Regions from separate parts of the Streptomyces cynarae genome, predicted to be linked through region 1. Evidence: riboswitches for the same ligand, from Rfam matches in the RefSeq annotation. Region 1 holds a riboswitch; the other holds the start of a gene.

The links. A riboswitch is a leader RNA that binds a small molecule or an ion and turns the genes downstream of it on or off. The one in region 1 is predicted to bind cobalamin.
Region 2: linked by a shared signal. The riboswitch ahead of N8I84_RS10255 (cobalamin biosynthesis protein) and the one ahead of N8I84_RS30045 (Nickel transporter NicT) in region 1 are both predicted to bind cobalamin.

What each region holds. Positions count from the first base shown of each region.
Region 1 covers NZ_CP106793.1:6,601,865-6,609,471, forward strand. Annotated here, with positions in the region: gene N8I84_RS30010 (ABC transporter ATP-binding protein) at 1-481, opposite strand, end outside; gene modB (molybdate ABC transporter permease subunit) at 478-1,329, opposite strand; gene modA (molybdate ABC transporter substrate-binding protein) at 1,326-2,153, opposite strand; gene N8I84_RS30025 (molybdopterin-dependent oxidoreductase) at 2,345-2,827, shown strand; gene N8I84_RS30030 (TOBE domain-containing protein) at 2,858-3,256, opposite strand; gene N8I84_RS30035 (hypothetical protein) at 3,376-3,963, shown strand; gene N8I84_RS30040 (YcnI family protein) at 4,004-4,759, shown strand; gene N8I84_RS30045 (Nickel transporter NicT) at 4,781-5,884, opposite strand; cobalamin riboswitch at 5,913-6,122, opposite strand; gene N8I84_RS30050 (ArsR/SmtB family transcription factor) at 6,214-6,561, shown strand; gene N8I84_RS30055 (hypothetical protein) at 6,586-7,607, opposite strand, start outside.
Region 2 covers NZ_CP106793.1:2,165,811-2,173,417, reverse strand. Annotated here, with positions in the region: gene N8I84_RS10260 (cobyric acid synthase) at 1-1,191, opposite strand, end outside; gene N8I84_RS10255 (cobalamin biosynthesis protein) at 1,188-2,144, opposite strand; cobalamin riboswitch at 2,245-2,385, opposite strand; gene N8I84_RS10250 (DUF397 domain-containing protein) at 2,480-2,755, shown strand; gene N8I84_RS10245 (hypothetical protein) at 2,656-2,964, shown strand; gene N8I84_RS10240 (hypothetical protein) at 3,058-3,273, opposite strand; gene N8I84_RS10235 (inorganic phosphate transporter) at 3,287-4,579, opposite strand; gene N8I84_RS10230 (class II aldolase/adducin family protein) at 4,997-5,725, shown strand; partial or broken gene N8I84_RS10225 (alpha/beta hydrolase) at 5,826-6,952, shown strand; gene N8I84_RS10220 (hypothetical protein) at 7,293-7,607, shown strand, end outside.

The DNA.
Region 1 (7,607 bases):
CCCGGGCGAGGGCGACGCGCTGGGCCTGGCCGCCGGAGAGCCGGCGCGGCTTGGCTCCCGCGTGCTCGGCGAGCCCCATGCGCTCCAGCCAGCCTGCGGCGACCGCCCGCGCCTCGGCTTTGGACGCGCCCCGGCAGCGCGGGCCGAAGGCCACGTTGTCCAGCGCCGACAGGTGGGGGAAGAGCAGATAGTCCTGGAAGACGACACCGACGGGACGCGCTTCGGGCGGCGTGCGCTCCAGCGTGGCCCCGTCGAGCCGCAGATGACCGCCGGAGAGCGGGACCAGCCCGGCCAGCGCGCGCAGAGCGGTGGTCTTCCCGGCGCCGTTGGGTCCGAGCAGCGCGACCACCTCCCCGGGCGCCGCGGCCAGCGCCACGTCGAGCCGGAAGGAACCGCGCTCGACGACGATCCGCGCATCGAGGCCGTCGCCGCGCAGGTCGGTGGCGGTGCTGCGGGGGGTGGTCCGGTCCGTGTGGGTCATGACGCCGTCATCCAGCGGTCCCGCAGTCCCGCCAGGACCGCGATCGACACCGCGAGGAGCACCAGGCTCAGCGCGATCGCCGCCGCCGGGTCGTTCTGCAGGGCCAGGTAGACGGCCAGCGGCATGGTCTGCGTGCGGCCCGGGAAGTTGCCCGCGAAGGTGATCGTCGCCCCGAACTCGCCGAGAGCCCGCGCCCACGCCAGCACCGCGCCGGCCGCGACGCCCGGCGCGATCAGTGGCAGCGTCACCCGGCGGAACGCGGTGAAGCGGGACGCGCCGAGTGTCGTCGCGGCCTCCTCGTAGCGCGGATCGGCGGCCCGCAGCGTGCCCTCGACGCTGATCACCAGGAACGGCATCGCCACGAACGCCTCGGCGACCACCACACCGGCCGTCGTGAACGGCAGCGTGATCCCGAACCAGGAGTCCAGCCACCGCCCCACCACGCCGTTGCGCCCGAGCGCCAGCAGCAGGGCCACACCGCCCACCACCGGCGGCAACACCAGCGGCAGGGTCACCAGGGCCCGCACGAATCCCCGGCCCGGGAAGTCGGTACGGGCCAGCAGCCAGGCCAGCGGCACCCCGAGGACCAGGCTCACGGCGGTCGCCGCGGTGGCGCTCACCAGGGACAGCCGCAGCGCCTGCCACACCTCCGCGCTGGTCAACTGGTCCGGCAGGGTGTGCCAGGGGGCCCGCACGAGCAGCGCCACCAGCGGCAGCAGCAGGAACGCCAGGCCCACGAGCGCGGGCAGCAGCAGCGGCAGCGGAACACCGGGCCGGCGGACACGTCCGCGCCGCGGGCCGCCCACCAGGGTGTCGGCCGCGGCGTCGGACGCATCGATCCGGGTCACGGCTGCAGGAACCCGGCCTCGGTCAGCACCTTGCGGCCCTCGGCGGAGGTCACCAGCGCGATGAACGCCTTCGCCGCCTCGGCGTTGGGCGCGTCCTTGAGCAGGGCGATCGGGTAGTCGTTGACGGCCTCGGCCGACTCGGGGAACTGCACGCCCTGCACCTTGTCACCCGCCGCCCTCACATCGGTCCGGTAGACGACCGCGGCGTCGGCCTCCTTCAACTCCACCTTGGTCAAGGCGCTCTTGACGTCCTGCTCGTACGACACCGGCGTCAGCTTCAGACCGCTCGTGGCCAGTGCCTTCTGTGCGGCGGCCCCGCACGGCACGGTCTTGTCGCACAGGACGACCTTCAGGCCGGACTTGGTGAGGTCCTTCAGGGAGGAGACCTTGTCCGGGTTGCCCGGCAGGGTGGCGATCTCCAGCTGGTTGCGCACGAAGGTGACCGGGGAGGTGGCCGTGTCCTTCTTGTCCGTCACGATCGCCATGGTCTTGGGGCTGGCCGCCGCGAAGACGTCCGCCGGGGCGCCGCCGGTGATGCTCGCGGCGAGAATGTCGCTGCCGCCGAAGTTGAAGGACACCTTCGTGCCGGGGTGCTCCTTCTCGAACTGCTTGCCCAGGGTCGTGAAGCTCTCCTTGAGGGAGGCGGCGGCGAAGACGGTGACCGTGCCGGACGGCTTCGCGGACGCCGAGGAGTCCGCCTTCGTGCCGGAACCGGAGCCCGAGGAGCCGGATGAGGAGGAGCAGGCGCTCAGGGCCAGCAGCGCGGCGGCCCCCGCGCCGGCCGCCAGGAGCGTGCGGCGGGTCCGGCGCGCGGAACGGGTCATCACGGATCGACTCCCTCTGTTCGTCCGGGAGGGATCACCGGACCCCTCGGATACACCGATCATAGTGCCGCAGATACCAGCCGTAAGCGTTCTATGGCATCGCATGAGCCGGTCTGTCTCGCATCTCGAGCACGCATGTGCGTTTGCACGGAGCCCGCGCACGGGTATCGTCATCCGGGAGGTGGTGCGCCGTGGGCCAGTCCTTGACGGAACCGGTCGCCGACGCCGCCGCACCGGCGGAACTCGCGCTGATCGGGGACCTCGCACGTCCCGCCCGGCTGACCGTGCCCGACCTGCTCGCCTGGCCCCAGCACGAGGCGCGCGTCAGTTTCGAGTGCGCCACCAGCGGTGTACAGCACCACCGGTTTGCGGGCCCGCTGCTGCACGACGTGCTCTCGGCCGCACACCCCGCATTCGACCTCGCCCGGCGCAAGGACCGGCTGCGCTTCCTGATCGCCGTCACGGGCACGGACGGCCACCACGCCCTGCTGTCCTGGGCCGAGATCGACCCGGACTTCGGCCGGGCGCCCGTGCTGCTCGCGGCCCGTGTCGACGACACCCCGCTCGACCGGTCCGGGCCGCAGCCCGTGCTGCCGCAGGACCGCTGCGGGGCGCGCTACGTCAGCGGCGTCACCGCGATCCGCGTGGACGGCCGTTACGGCCCGTGGACATGAGCCCCGCGGAACACCGGATCGCCGTCCCCCTCAGGCCCGGTCGATATGGACGTTCGTCGACTTCACCCGGGCGGTGGCCTCCATGCCGACCTCAAGACCCAGTTCCTCCACAGCCTCCCTGGTCAGCAGGGAGACCAGACGGTGCGGCCCCGCCTGGATCTCCACCTGGGCGGCCACGTCACCGAGCTTCACGGCGGTGACGATCCCCGGGAAGGCGTTGCGGACAGAGGTGTACGAGGGGGCGTCCTCCTCGCCGGTGCCGCCGCGCGCCAACTCCACCGAGAACGCGGCAAGGTCCCTGCCGTCGATGACCCGCCGCCCGCTCTCGTCGCGCCGCGTCGCCACCCGCCCCGCGTCCGCCCACCGCCGCGCGGTGTCCGGGCTCACCCCGAGCAACCGGGCGGCCTGGCCGATTGTGTAGGACTGCATGCGCGCCACGATAGGCGCCCTCGCCACCCCCTCCACAACGCGCCCCACGCCGCCCCCGGCACGCCGGATCTGCGGAAACGGACATGATCGCGGGTGTCCGCATGGGAGGATCCCACCCCATGGACGTGTCCTGGACGGTGCGGAGCCTGCGCGCGGCGGTGTTCGCCGTCCTGTGCGTGCTGCTCGCCGTCGGCGGACACACGCTGGCCACCGGCGCGGTGCCGCCGGTGTGGGCGGACGCGGCGGGGTTCCTGCCCGTGTTCGCCGCCGGTGCGGCGCTCGCCGGGCGTGAGCGCTCGCTGCCCGGTATCGCCCTCGCGATGCTCCTCGTCCAGGGCGGGCTCCATCTGGCCTTCGACGCGGCCGAGCCGGCACAGATGCCGATGGGCATGCCGGGCATGGCGCACGGCATGCCCATGGCCGCCCCGCCGCACGCCATGACCTCGCACGCCGTCGTCGCGCACCTGGCCGCCGCCCTGCTGGCCTCCTGGTGCCTGCGGCGCGGCGAGGCCGCCCTGTGGTCGCTGCTGCGCAAGGCCGCCGCCTTCGTCCCGCGTCTCGCCGTCCGATGGCGTACGGCACCGCTGCCCGCGTACGTCAGGCCGCCGCGCCCGTACGCCCGCCGACGCCGGCTCCCCGGACAGGCGCTGCTCCGCCACGCCCTCCACCGGCGCGGCCCGCCCCCGGCGGTCCCGTACACCGTCTGAACCCCCCAAGACCCAGCACTAGTACGGAGCTTGCCCACCCATGTCCCCGATGCGTACCACCCTGCGCCGCGCCACCACCGTCGCCGCACTCGCCGCCGCCGGTGTCCTCACCGCGGCCGGCGCGGCCTTCGCCCATGTCACCGTCCACCCCGAGAGCTACGCGAAGGGCGCCACCGACGGTGTGCTGACCTTCCGGGTGCCCAACGAGGAGGACACCGCCGCGACCACCAAGGTGCAGGTCTTCCTGCCCACCGACCACCCGATCCTGGGCGTGCTGGTCAGTCCGCAGGACGGCTGGACGGCGCAGGTGACCACCACCAAGCTCAAGACCCCGGTCAAGACGGACGACGGCACCATCACCGACGCGGTCTCCCAGATCACCTGGACCGGCGGCCGCATCCGGCACGGCCAGTACCAGGACTTCAACGTCGCCTTCGGTCAACTTCCGGAGAACGCCGACCAGTTGACGTTCAAGACGCTGCAGACCTACTCCGACGGAAATGTCGTCCGCTGGATCGAGGAGGCCCAGAAGGGGCAGGACGAGCCGGAGAACCCGGCGCCGGTGCTCCAGCTGACCGCCAAGGGCACGGCGGAGGGCGCCGGTTCCACCGCGGCTCCCGCAGGCACCGAGGAGAAGCCGAGTGCCACCACGACGAAGGTCGCGGCCACCAGTGACTCCACCGCCCGCGGGCTCGGCATCGCCGGTCTGGTCGTCGGTGTCCTGGGCCTTGCCGCCGCGGTCTTCGCGATCGCCCGCGGCCGCAGCGGCGCCTCCGCTTCCTCCAGCGGCGAGTGACCGGCCACCGCCCCGCCGGCGTCAGTTGCCGTCGGCGGGGCGGGGAGCCCAGCGCTCCTCCACCTTGGCCAGCCGCCAGTACGTGAGGGCCGCCGCCCACACCACCAGGAACAGCCCCACGATGACGAAGCCCACGTTGTCGAGGTCGAGCCCGGCGATCCAGCCCGTCACCGCGTCCCGCAGGTCCAGCTTGTCGTGGAGCACTCCGACCAGCTCGATCGTGCCGATCAGGAAGGCCACCGCGATCGACAGCCCGGTGATGGTGAGGTTGTAGAACACCTTGCGCACCGGATTCGAAAAGGCCCACTGATACGCGAAGTTCATGAACGTGCCGTCGAGGGTGTCGAACAGGCTCATCCCGGCCGCGAACAGCAGCGGCAGGCACAGGATCGCGTACCAGGGCAGCCCGGCCGCCGCCCCGCTGCCCGCCATCACCATCAGAGTGACCTCGGTAGCGGTGTCGAAGCCCAGGCCGAACAGGAAGCCGAGCGGGAACATCTGCCCGGGGCGGCTGATGGACCGGGTGAAGCGGCCGAGGATCCGGTTCATGAAACCCCGGGAGTCCAGGTGGGTTTCCAGCTCCTTCTCGTCGTACGTCCCCGCCCGCATCGCCCGGAACACCCGCAGGATGCCCATCAGCGCCACCAGGTTGAGGGCCGCGATGAGATAGAGGAACGAGCCGGAGATCGTCGTGCCCAGCACGCCGAGCACCTGGTGCGTACGGGAGTTCTCGTTCATCAGGCGCCCGGCCAGCTGGGTGCCTCCGGCGATCAGCGCGGCGAGCACCACCACCACGCTGGAGTGCCCGAGCGCGAACCAGAACCCGACCGACACCGGACGCTTGCCGTCCGCCATCAGCTTGCGGGTGGTGTTGTCGATGGCCGCGATGTGGTCGGCGTCGAAGGCGTGCCGCATGCCCAGCGTGTACGCGGTGACACCGAGCCCGATGCCGAACGCCTTGGAGCCCATCTGGTAGTGCTCGGGCACCACCAGCAGGAACAGCACGCCGAACGCGGCCACGTGCAGGGCGGCGATCACCGCCAGCAGCCCGGCGGTCCGCAGGGTGTCCTCGCGTCGCCAACGGAAGGAGGCGGCCTCGGGCAGGGCAGGGTCGGTCAGGGTCATACGGTCAGGCTCCAGCACCTCGTGGATCACTTCGTGAGATGCCGTGGCCGGTCTCCTGGCTGACGGATCACCGCGCCCGCCCCTACCTTCCCGGCCGACGTGCAGCCAGTGGCGCCACCCGCTGGAGGCGGGCGGCACGGGACGGGAACTCCCCGATCACAGTGGCGAGGGCCGCTCCGGCCTGAGTCCCTGGGGACTTTCACCGGTCTTCCCGAACACCACGGCCCGGCCACCTTAGGGCCGGGGCGGCGACGCCTGCAAGGCTGCACAGTTGCGCAGGTATCCGTAGGTATCCAAGATCACACGGGGGCGCCTGGGAGAATGTGCGCATGCATCTCGTCCCCGCCGACCGCGCCGGCAGGCGCACCATCGACGGCCACCGGGTCTGCGAGGCCATCGAGGCCATCGGTGCCCCCGAGGCCGTACGCACCTGGGCCGACCGCTTCTCGCTGCTGGCCGACCCCGGCCGGCTCGCCCTGCTGCTGGCCCTGCACCGGGCCGGGCCGCTCGCCGTCTCCGACCTGGCGGTGGCGACGGGTATGAACGACCCGGCCGTCTCGCAGGCGCTGCGGCTGCTGCGGACGGCCGAGGTGGTGGCGGGTGAGAAGGAGGGGCGGATCGTCCGCTACCGGGTGATCGACCCCGTGGTGAACGAGCTGCTCAAGCAGGTGACCTGAGGACGGATCGGTTCCTCGGACGGCTCACTTCCCGTGCGAGGCCGGGTCCTTCTGCGGTGCCAGGTGGATGTCCTGGCTCGACAGCGTCAGCGGCGACTCGGTGAAGGCGCGCAGCCGGACACGGACGCCCTTCCCGGGGACGGTGAAGCCCTTGCCCGGCGCCTGGATCCGGTAAGTGGCGGTGGCGTGGGCGCCGACGGACGACGGACCCTGGAGCACCTTCCACCAGAGGCTCTCGCCGTGGCCGGTCGTCATCATGAAGTGGGGCTGGACGGCGGAGTCGCCGGTGTTGTTCACACGGACGGTGAGCGTCTTGACGGTCGCGGCCTTCCGGGTGGAGCCGACGGTCTGCATGCGCAACGGCGGTTGTCCGGTCGCCGCAAGCGTCGCGGCCACCAGGGCCGGTGCCACCAGGGCCCCGGCCAGCACCGTGCGGGCCGTCCGCCGGCCGTGCAGCAGCCGGGGCTGCCACGCGGTGGCGAACGCGGAGGGCGGCGCGGTGACCGCCGCAGCCAGCCACAGCGGCGTCATCATCAGGTAGTAGCCGTCCTGCGAACGGGTCGCCAGGAAGAACGCGCACCAGGGCAGCACGGTCGCTGCCGGACCCAGCCGGCGCACGAACAGCACGAACAGGGCCAGCAGACCCGCCGCCAGCAGCATGCTCGCGTGCGAGTACCAGGACAGGCGGTCGCTGCCGTCGGTGTAGTAGAGGGAGATGCCGACCAGGCCCTGGCCGTGGATGGTCGCACCCTGGGTGAACGGCAGCACGATGCCCTCGATCCAGGTGCGCGGCTCGGTCACGATGAAGTACCCGTTGATCAGCAGCCACGTTCCGGAGGCGATACCCACGATCCGCCCCACGGCGAGGGCCGCCTCGCGTGCCCCCAGCTCGCCGCGCCGCAGTGCGTAGACGCCGGCGAGCAGGAACGGGGTCAGGAACCACGGCAACTGCTGGCTGGCGCAGGCCGCGCCCAGGCATGCCGCCCGCAGCCAGTCGGCCGGGCCGCCCGTGCCCATCCGCGTCCAGCGCACCACCACCGGGATCA
Region 2 (7,607 bases), 4.4 Mb from region 1:
GATCTCGTACCCTTCGACGGGCTCGCCGAGGGCTTCCCCCGCCGGCCGGGTGAGGGTCTTCTCGCGGGCGAACCGCACCCGCACGGGCAGCACTCCGAGCCCTTGGACACTGCCGACGCGCGACTCGACCTCGTCCTCGATGTGCTCGCCGAGGATCTGGAAGCCGCCGCAGACGCCGAGGATCGGCCGCCCTTCCGCGGCCCTTCGGACGAGGGCGTCCGCGAGGCCGCGCTCGCGCAGCCACTCCAGGGCGCGGACGGTTCCCCGGGTTCCCGGGATCACGACGAGGTCGGCGTCCGCCAGCTCCTCCGGCCGGTCCACGAACCGGACGACCACACCCGGCTCGGCGGCCAGCGCGTCCACGTCCGTGAAGTTGGACATGAGGGGGATCGCGCAGACGGCGACGCGCAGCACGTCCTCACCGACGGGGGCGGTCACCTCGGACTCGCGGACCGCGCCCCGCAGGGACACCCTGAGCCCGTCCTCCTCGTCGATCCCGAGCCCGTGCCGGAACGGCAGGACTCCGTAGGTGCGCCGCCCGGTGAGGTCCCGCAGCATGTCGAGGCCCGGTTCCAGCAGGCTGACGTCCCCGCGGAACTTGTTGACCAGGAATCCGGCGACGAGCTCCTGGTCCTGGGGCGAGAGCAGCGCCACCGTCCCGAAGAAGGACGCGAAGACACCGCCGCGGTCGATGTCGCCGACGACGAGCACGGGTAGCCGGGCGTTGCGGGCGATCCCCATGTTCACGATGTCGGTGCGCCGCAGGTTGATCTCCGCCGGGCTGCCGGCCCCCTCACAGATCACCGCGTCATACGTGCCCCGCAACTCGGCGAGGCAGTCCAGCACGGTGCCGAGGAGCCGCTGCTGCCGACCCCCGTGGTACCCGCGCGCGCTCAGTTCACCGACCGGCTTGCCCAGCAGCACGACCTGGCTGCTCTGCTCGCCGCCCGGCTTGAGCAGCACGGGGTTCATCAGCGCGGTCGGCTCGATACGGCACGCCTGGGCCTGCATGGCCTGCGCCCGCCCGATCTCGGCGCCCTCGCGGGTGACGAAGGAGTTCAGGGACATGTTCTGCGCCTTGAACGGCGCGACCTCGACCCCCTGCCGTACGAGCCAGCGGCAGATACCGGCGGTGACGACGCTCTTGCCGGCGTCGGAGGTGGTACCGGCGACGAGGAGTCCGCCGCTCATGACGTCCGTCCCTTCGCGAGAAGCCTTCGGGCCGCCAGGCGCCCGGCGACCGTGATGCCGAGCGCGAGCCCGCTCACGCGCCGGGAGAGCCGTACGGCCCGCTCGATGTCGTCCGTACGGACGGCGCGCCCGGCCGCGTTGAGCACGGGCCGGTGCTCCACGCGCCCCCCGTACGACAGCGTTCCGCCCAGCCGCACACCCAGGGCGCCCGCGAACGACGCCTCCACGGGCCCGGCGTTGGGGCTCGGGTGCTTCGCGGCGTCGGCGCGCCAGGCGCGTACCGCGCCCCGCGGATCGGGGCCCGCCGCTGCCGCGAGAACGGCGGTGAGCCGTGCTCCCGGCCATCCCGCGACGTCGTCGAGGCGCGCCGAGGCCCATCCGTAGCGCCGGTAGCGGGGCGACTTGTGCCCGACCATGGCGTCGAGCGTGTTGACGGCGCGGAAACCCACGAGACCGGGCACCCCGGCGACGGCTCCCCAGGCGAGCGCGCCCACCACGGCGTCGGAGGTGTTCTCGGCGACGGACTCGACGACCGCCCGGGCGATCCCGTCCGCGTCCAGCGCCTGCGGGTCCCGCCCGCACAGATGCGGCAGCCGGGCGCGTGCGGCCTCGACGTCCCCCGCCTCCAGGGCGCGCCCGATGGCGCCTGCCTCCCGGGCGAGCGACGTGCCCCCGACCACGGCCCAGGTGGCGGCAGCAGTCAGGGCCGTGGCGGCGGTACGGGAGGGACGTACGGCGGATGCGGCGAGCGCCGCCGCTGTCACGGCACCCCCGGCGCAGACGGCGGTGTGCAGTGCGCCCCACCCGCGGTGGTCCCGCCACAGCACCCGTTCCACGGCCGCCGCGGCCCGCCCGAACGCGGCGACCGGATGCCCGCGGCGTGGATCGCCCAGCAGGAGGTCGCCGAGGAGGCCGGCGGCGGCGCCGTACGCGAAGACGCGATCGGCACCCATCGGCTCAGCCGACCGTGCGGTCGGACAGTGCTCGGTGACAGAACCTCAATCGGCAGCCGCGCATGGCGATATGTCCTCACTCAGGGTGTCCACGCCCTGGTTCGACGAGACCGGCGGCGAGAGTTCCTGGCTCCCGGGGAGTTCTTCCCCGGTGACAGTGGCGGGACCGCGCCGGACTCGCACCGGCTTCCTCTCCTGCCGCCGTACTGGCTCCGGCAGTCCACCACGCACCCAGAACAGCCGTCAACTTGCTCTTGACCTGCGACGCTGTGGTGTGCTGAGTCCCACACCACTGAAATCGCGTCAGTTGCCCGAATCGCGCCTTTGGTTGTGAAGTGACGGTCCCAGTAGGTGGTCCAGGGGCGTGCGTTCCGGCGCGTGACTCGAAACGGCGCACCGGTCCGGTGCTCGTCTTTCGCCGTACGGCGGGGTGTGCTTTGCTGGCCGGACTCGAGAAACCCGGCAGTGGACGGCGTCCGAGCGAACCGTCCAGAGGACGGGAGGGACCCACATGGGGGACAGGGCCAAGGAATTCTCGGCAGGCGCGGGAGGTCCCCACGCGCCGCACCCCTCGCTGGCGGCAGCGGCTCCGCTGGCACTCTTCTCCCTGACGACGGGGATGTTCGCAGTCGGCATCGGTGCGCTGGCGGCGCTGCTGGTGCCCGGGACCCCGGCGCGGGCCCTCGTGTGGCTGGTGGTCACCATCGCGGCCGCCGCCTGCGCGGGCCTGTGGTGGGGCCTCACCCCGGTCGCGGAGCGTCTCCGTGTCCTGGGCCGGGCGACGGCGGCCGTCCGGCAACGCGACTCGCGGACCCCTTGACCTCGGTAACGCGAGAAACCCCCGCAGCGACACCGCTGCGGGGGTGACGCGCAGCGACAGCGCTGCGTGTGCGATTCCGAAGTGCTCCGGCCGTCAGGCGACGATCAGATGGATACCGTACGCGACCGCAGCCGCGCAGGCCGCGAAGCAGGCGTAGGCGCCGGTCGCCGCCAGGGCGGCCGCGCCGCCCCGGGCCGAGTCCTTCTTGGTGAGGCCCACGACGCCCAGGGTGAACAGGGCCACCAGGGCCACGGTGACCCCGAGGCTGACGCCGAAGACGGAGCCGAGGGCTGCCCAGTCGATCTTCATGAGTGGTGATTCCTTAAACCGTGGCGGCGGGGGCCGGCTCCGCGGAGGGGCCGTCAGGGGCCGGGATCGTGGCCTGCAGGTCGGTGGTGGCGTCCGTGTCCGCCGGGGCGGTGCCGGGCGCCGCGCTGTCGGCCGCGGCGACGGGGCCCGCCGGGGGCGGGATGACCGCCGCGATCGCCGCGGTGACGACGCCCGCGGGCTCCGTCTCGATGTCGTTGACGTTGTCCACCGTGACCGGCTTGCGGCGCGACAGGGTCCAGATGACCCCGGCGCCGGCGACCAGCAGCACGCCGGTGGCGACCGTGCCCCAGGTGCCCTGCTTGGTGAGGAGTTCGGCGCCCGCGCCGACCAGGCCGGCCGCCGGGAGCGTCAGAACCCACGCGGTCAGCATCCGGGTCGCGGTGGACCAGCGGACCACGCCGCCCTTGCGGCCGAGGCCCGCGCCCATGACGGCGCCGGAGCAGACCTGGGTGGTGGAGAGGGAGAAGCCGAGGTGCGAGGAGGCGAGGATCGCGGTCGCCGCGCTGGTCTGTGCGGCGAAGCCCTGCTGCGGCGCCAGGTCCGTCAGGCCCTTGCCGAGGGTGCGGATGATGCGCCAGCCGCCCAGGTAGGTGCCGAGCGCGATGGCCAGACCGGCCGAGACGATGACCCAGGTGGGAGGGTTCGAGCCGGGGGCGATGACACCGCCGGTGACCAGGGCCAGCGTGATGATGCCCATCGTCTTCTGCGCGTCGTTCGTGCCGTGGGCCAGGGAGACCAGGCCCGCCGAGGCGATCGAGCCGGCCCGGTAGCCCTTCGCGGTCGCCTTCTCGTCGGCGCGGCTGCCGATCACGTACGACAGGCGGGTGGCGAGCATCGAGGCGAGGCCCGCCACGAGCGGCGCGGCCACCGCGGGGATCAGGACCTTGGTGACGATCGTCGAGCCGTTCACCGCGGACCAGCCGGCCGAGGTGACGGCGGCACCGATCAGACCGCCGAAGAGGGCGTGGGAGGAACTGGACGGCAGACCCAGGAGCCAGGTCAGCAGGTTCCACAGGATGGCGCCCACCAGGGCGGCGAAGATCACTTCGACGCGTATGCCCTGTTCGTTGATGATGCCGCCGGAGATCGTCTTGGCGACCTCGACAGAGAGGAAGGCGCCGAGGAGGTTCAGCGCGGCGGACATCGCCACCGCCGTCTTGGGCCTCAGGGCGCCAGTCGAGATGGTCGTCGCCATCGCGTTGGCTGTGTCGTGGAAACCGTTCGTGAAATCGAACACGAGAGCGGTGACGATCACGATTCCGAGGAGGAGCGTGATGTGTTCCATTTACCCAGGCTTCTGTGGGGAAGGTCAGTGGCTGTTGGACCGTAGGCAACCTGGGTGAACGGAAGATGAACTGAGACGGGCCGCAGGGTGTACCGATCGGCGTATCGGCGTTCCGTTTGTGGTCGGCCGACGGGGGTCGCACCTCGAACGAAGCCGCAATTCAGGCTTCCGGAAGCTCTGGTACGTGTCCGGGGGACGTCTCGGGGAGTTGCGCCGGGCTCTTCGCCGGCTCGTCGTGAACCGCTTCAGCCGGTCCCGGGACCGGCTGAAGAGATTTCGGTCACCCTCCAGCCTCTCGCTGGTGTAACCGCCTCCTGGGGGAGGTGTGTCCATATATGTACACTTCCGGGCCCGTGGCTTCCGGCCTGCTGTGCGCCGGGCCACCCCCGCGCGGACCCCGCCTGGCAGGATCGCGGCATGGCCGATCAGCGACATGACGCAGGGGACGCCCGGGAGGCCGTACGGCACGGGCGGGGGGCGGCCGCGGCGGGGGAGGTGGCGCGGGCCTGGGACCAGCTCGTCGCGACGGCCCGCCGCACGGTCGCCGACGGACTGGTCGTCGGTACCTCCGGCAACGTCTCCGTACGCGTCGGCGACACCGTGCTGGTCACCCCCACCGGAGTGCCGTACGAGCGGCTGACGCCGGGCGACGTGGTCGGGGTCGACCTGGACGGACACCAAGTGCTCGGCACGCTGCGCCCGACCAGCGAGCTGCCCATGCACCTGGCCGTCTACCGCACGACGGACGCCCGGGCCGTCGTGCACACCCACGCCCCCGACGCCACGGCCGTCTCCACGCTCGTACAGGAGCTGCCGCTGATCCACTACATGGCCGCCGCGCTGGGAGGTGCGGTCCGGGTCGCGCCCTACGCGACCTACGGCACCCCCGAGTTGGCCGAGAACATGCTCCGCGCCCTGACCGACCGCAGCGCCTGCCTGCTGCAGAACCACGGCACGGTCGCCCACGGTGCCTCGCTGGACCAGGCCTACGACCGCACGGCCCAGCTGGAGTGGATGTGCCGCGTGTGGCTGACGGCGTCGTCCGTGCCGGGCCTCACCCCGCACCTGCTCAGCCGGGAACAGGTGGCGGAGGTAGGGGAGCGGTTGCGGGGGTACGGGCAGCATCAGGGGTCGACGAACCCCTAGTGGACCGGCCGGCCGGGGCCGCCTTGCGGGGCGCCCCGTGGGTCACACCGCGCCCTTCTCCCCACTGGCCGGGGGCGGGCTCCACCGGGAGACTGGATGGATGCGCACTGTGAAAGCGGCGGCCGCAGCCGTCACCGTAGCCATCGCCGCGGGCGCCGCCGGCGTCGCCGCGGGCCGCTTCGCCAGCGACGCCGCGTTGAAGGCGCCGCCGGGGCGTCCGCTGCCCACGGAACCCCGCCTCACCGTGCACTCCCTGGCGGCCGGCCGGATCGCCCTCACCCGTGACCTGGCCTCCCAGCGTCCCGGCACCTACGGGCTGACCGGTAACGGCTCGCACGCGGTCGTCGGCCCGGTCCTGGACTCCGCCCCGCACACCGTCGACACGGTCGTACGCCGTCTGGAACGCGTCACGCACGGCACGCTCGAGCCCGGTGACAAGGTCTGGCTCACCCCCGCCCTGTACACCGGCGATCCCCGCACCGCCCTCGGCCTCGACCACACCGACGTGGAGGTGCCCGGCGAACTCGGGACCCTGCCCGCCTGGTTCCTGCCGGGCGCCCGTGACACCTGGGTGATCACCGTGCACGGGCTGGGCACCACCCGCGAACACCCCATGAACGTCATGGGATTCCTGCAGCGCCACCACTTCCCGGTCCTCGACATCGCCTACCGCGGCGACCCCGGGGCGCCCCGCTCCCCGGACGGCCTGAACCACCTCGGCGAGACCGAGTGGCGCGACGTGGACGCCGCGATCCGCCACGCGGTGCGGTCCGGGGCCGAACGGGTCGTGCTGCACGGCTGGTCCACCGGCGCCGCCATGGCGCTGCACGCCGCAGCCCACTCGGCGGTGCGCGAGCGGGTCTCCGGGCTCGTCCTGGACTCACCCGTCCTCAGCTGGGAGGCCACGCTGCGCGCCCTGGCCGCCGCCCGCCGCACCCCGGAGCCCTGCTGCCGCTGGCCGTCCGCGCCGCGCAGGGCCGCACCGGTGTGCACGGCGACCGCACCCAGAAGGCTGCGGACCCGCAGCACCTCAACGTGCCGGTGCTGATCTTCCACGGGCCCGACGACACGATCGCCCCCTGGGGGCTTTCACGCCGTCTCGCCGAACGGCGCGCGAACCTGGTCACCCTGCACACGGTGGAGAACGCCCCGCACGGCGCCATGTGGAACGCCGACCCCGAGGCCTACGAGGAGGCCATGCGGCGCTTCCTCACGCCGCTGATGTGACGGTTCCGGAGCAACGGCCCGCGCCGGCGGGCACACGCTGCGGCGCCTCTTCGCACCCGCTTCCGCTTGGCCCACCCGACCAGCGCTGTCCCCCTTCCCAGGCCCTCTGAGGCCCCTCTCGCCGACTACCGTCGGCGTCCCTCGAGGCATTCCGTTTGGGTTTTCGGACCGTCAACCGGAAGACTGCACCTGTGACGTCCCGTACTCCGCGCGACTCCAGGCTCCGACTCGTCCGACCGCGGCCGCTGGCCGCCGCCCCCGAGCGGTGACCCAGCGCCGCACGCGCCGCCCCGCACCCAGGCCGCCGGAGGGCACGCCGCCGCCCGCGGAACTCGCGAAAATGGCCCGCGCCCGCCTGGCCGGAGCGGCCCGTGTCGCCCACTGGGCCGACGCCACGCTAGGGCCCGGCCGCGAGGGCGCGTCCCCCGACGGCAAGGGCACCCTGTCCGACGCCACCGCGGAACGGGCGGCCGCCGACCTCGGCCTGACCGTCGCTCAGGTGCGCGCCGACTGGGACACCGCGCGCCTGGCCGGTCTCGTCGAGGTGCACGGCGACAGCGCCCGCCCCGGCTGGCGGCTGCGCGCCTGGGACCGGGACGACTCCGCCGTACTGCGCGGCTGGGTCGCCCTCTTCGACGCCTGGTCGCTCGCCTGC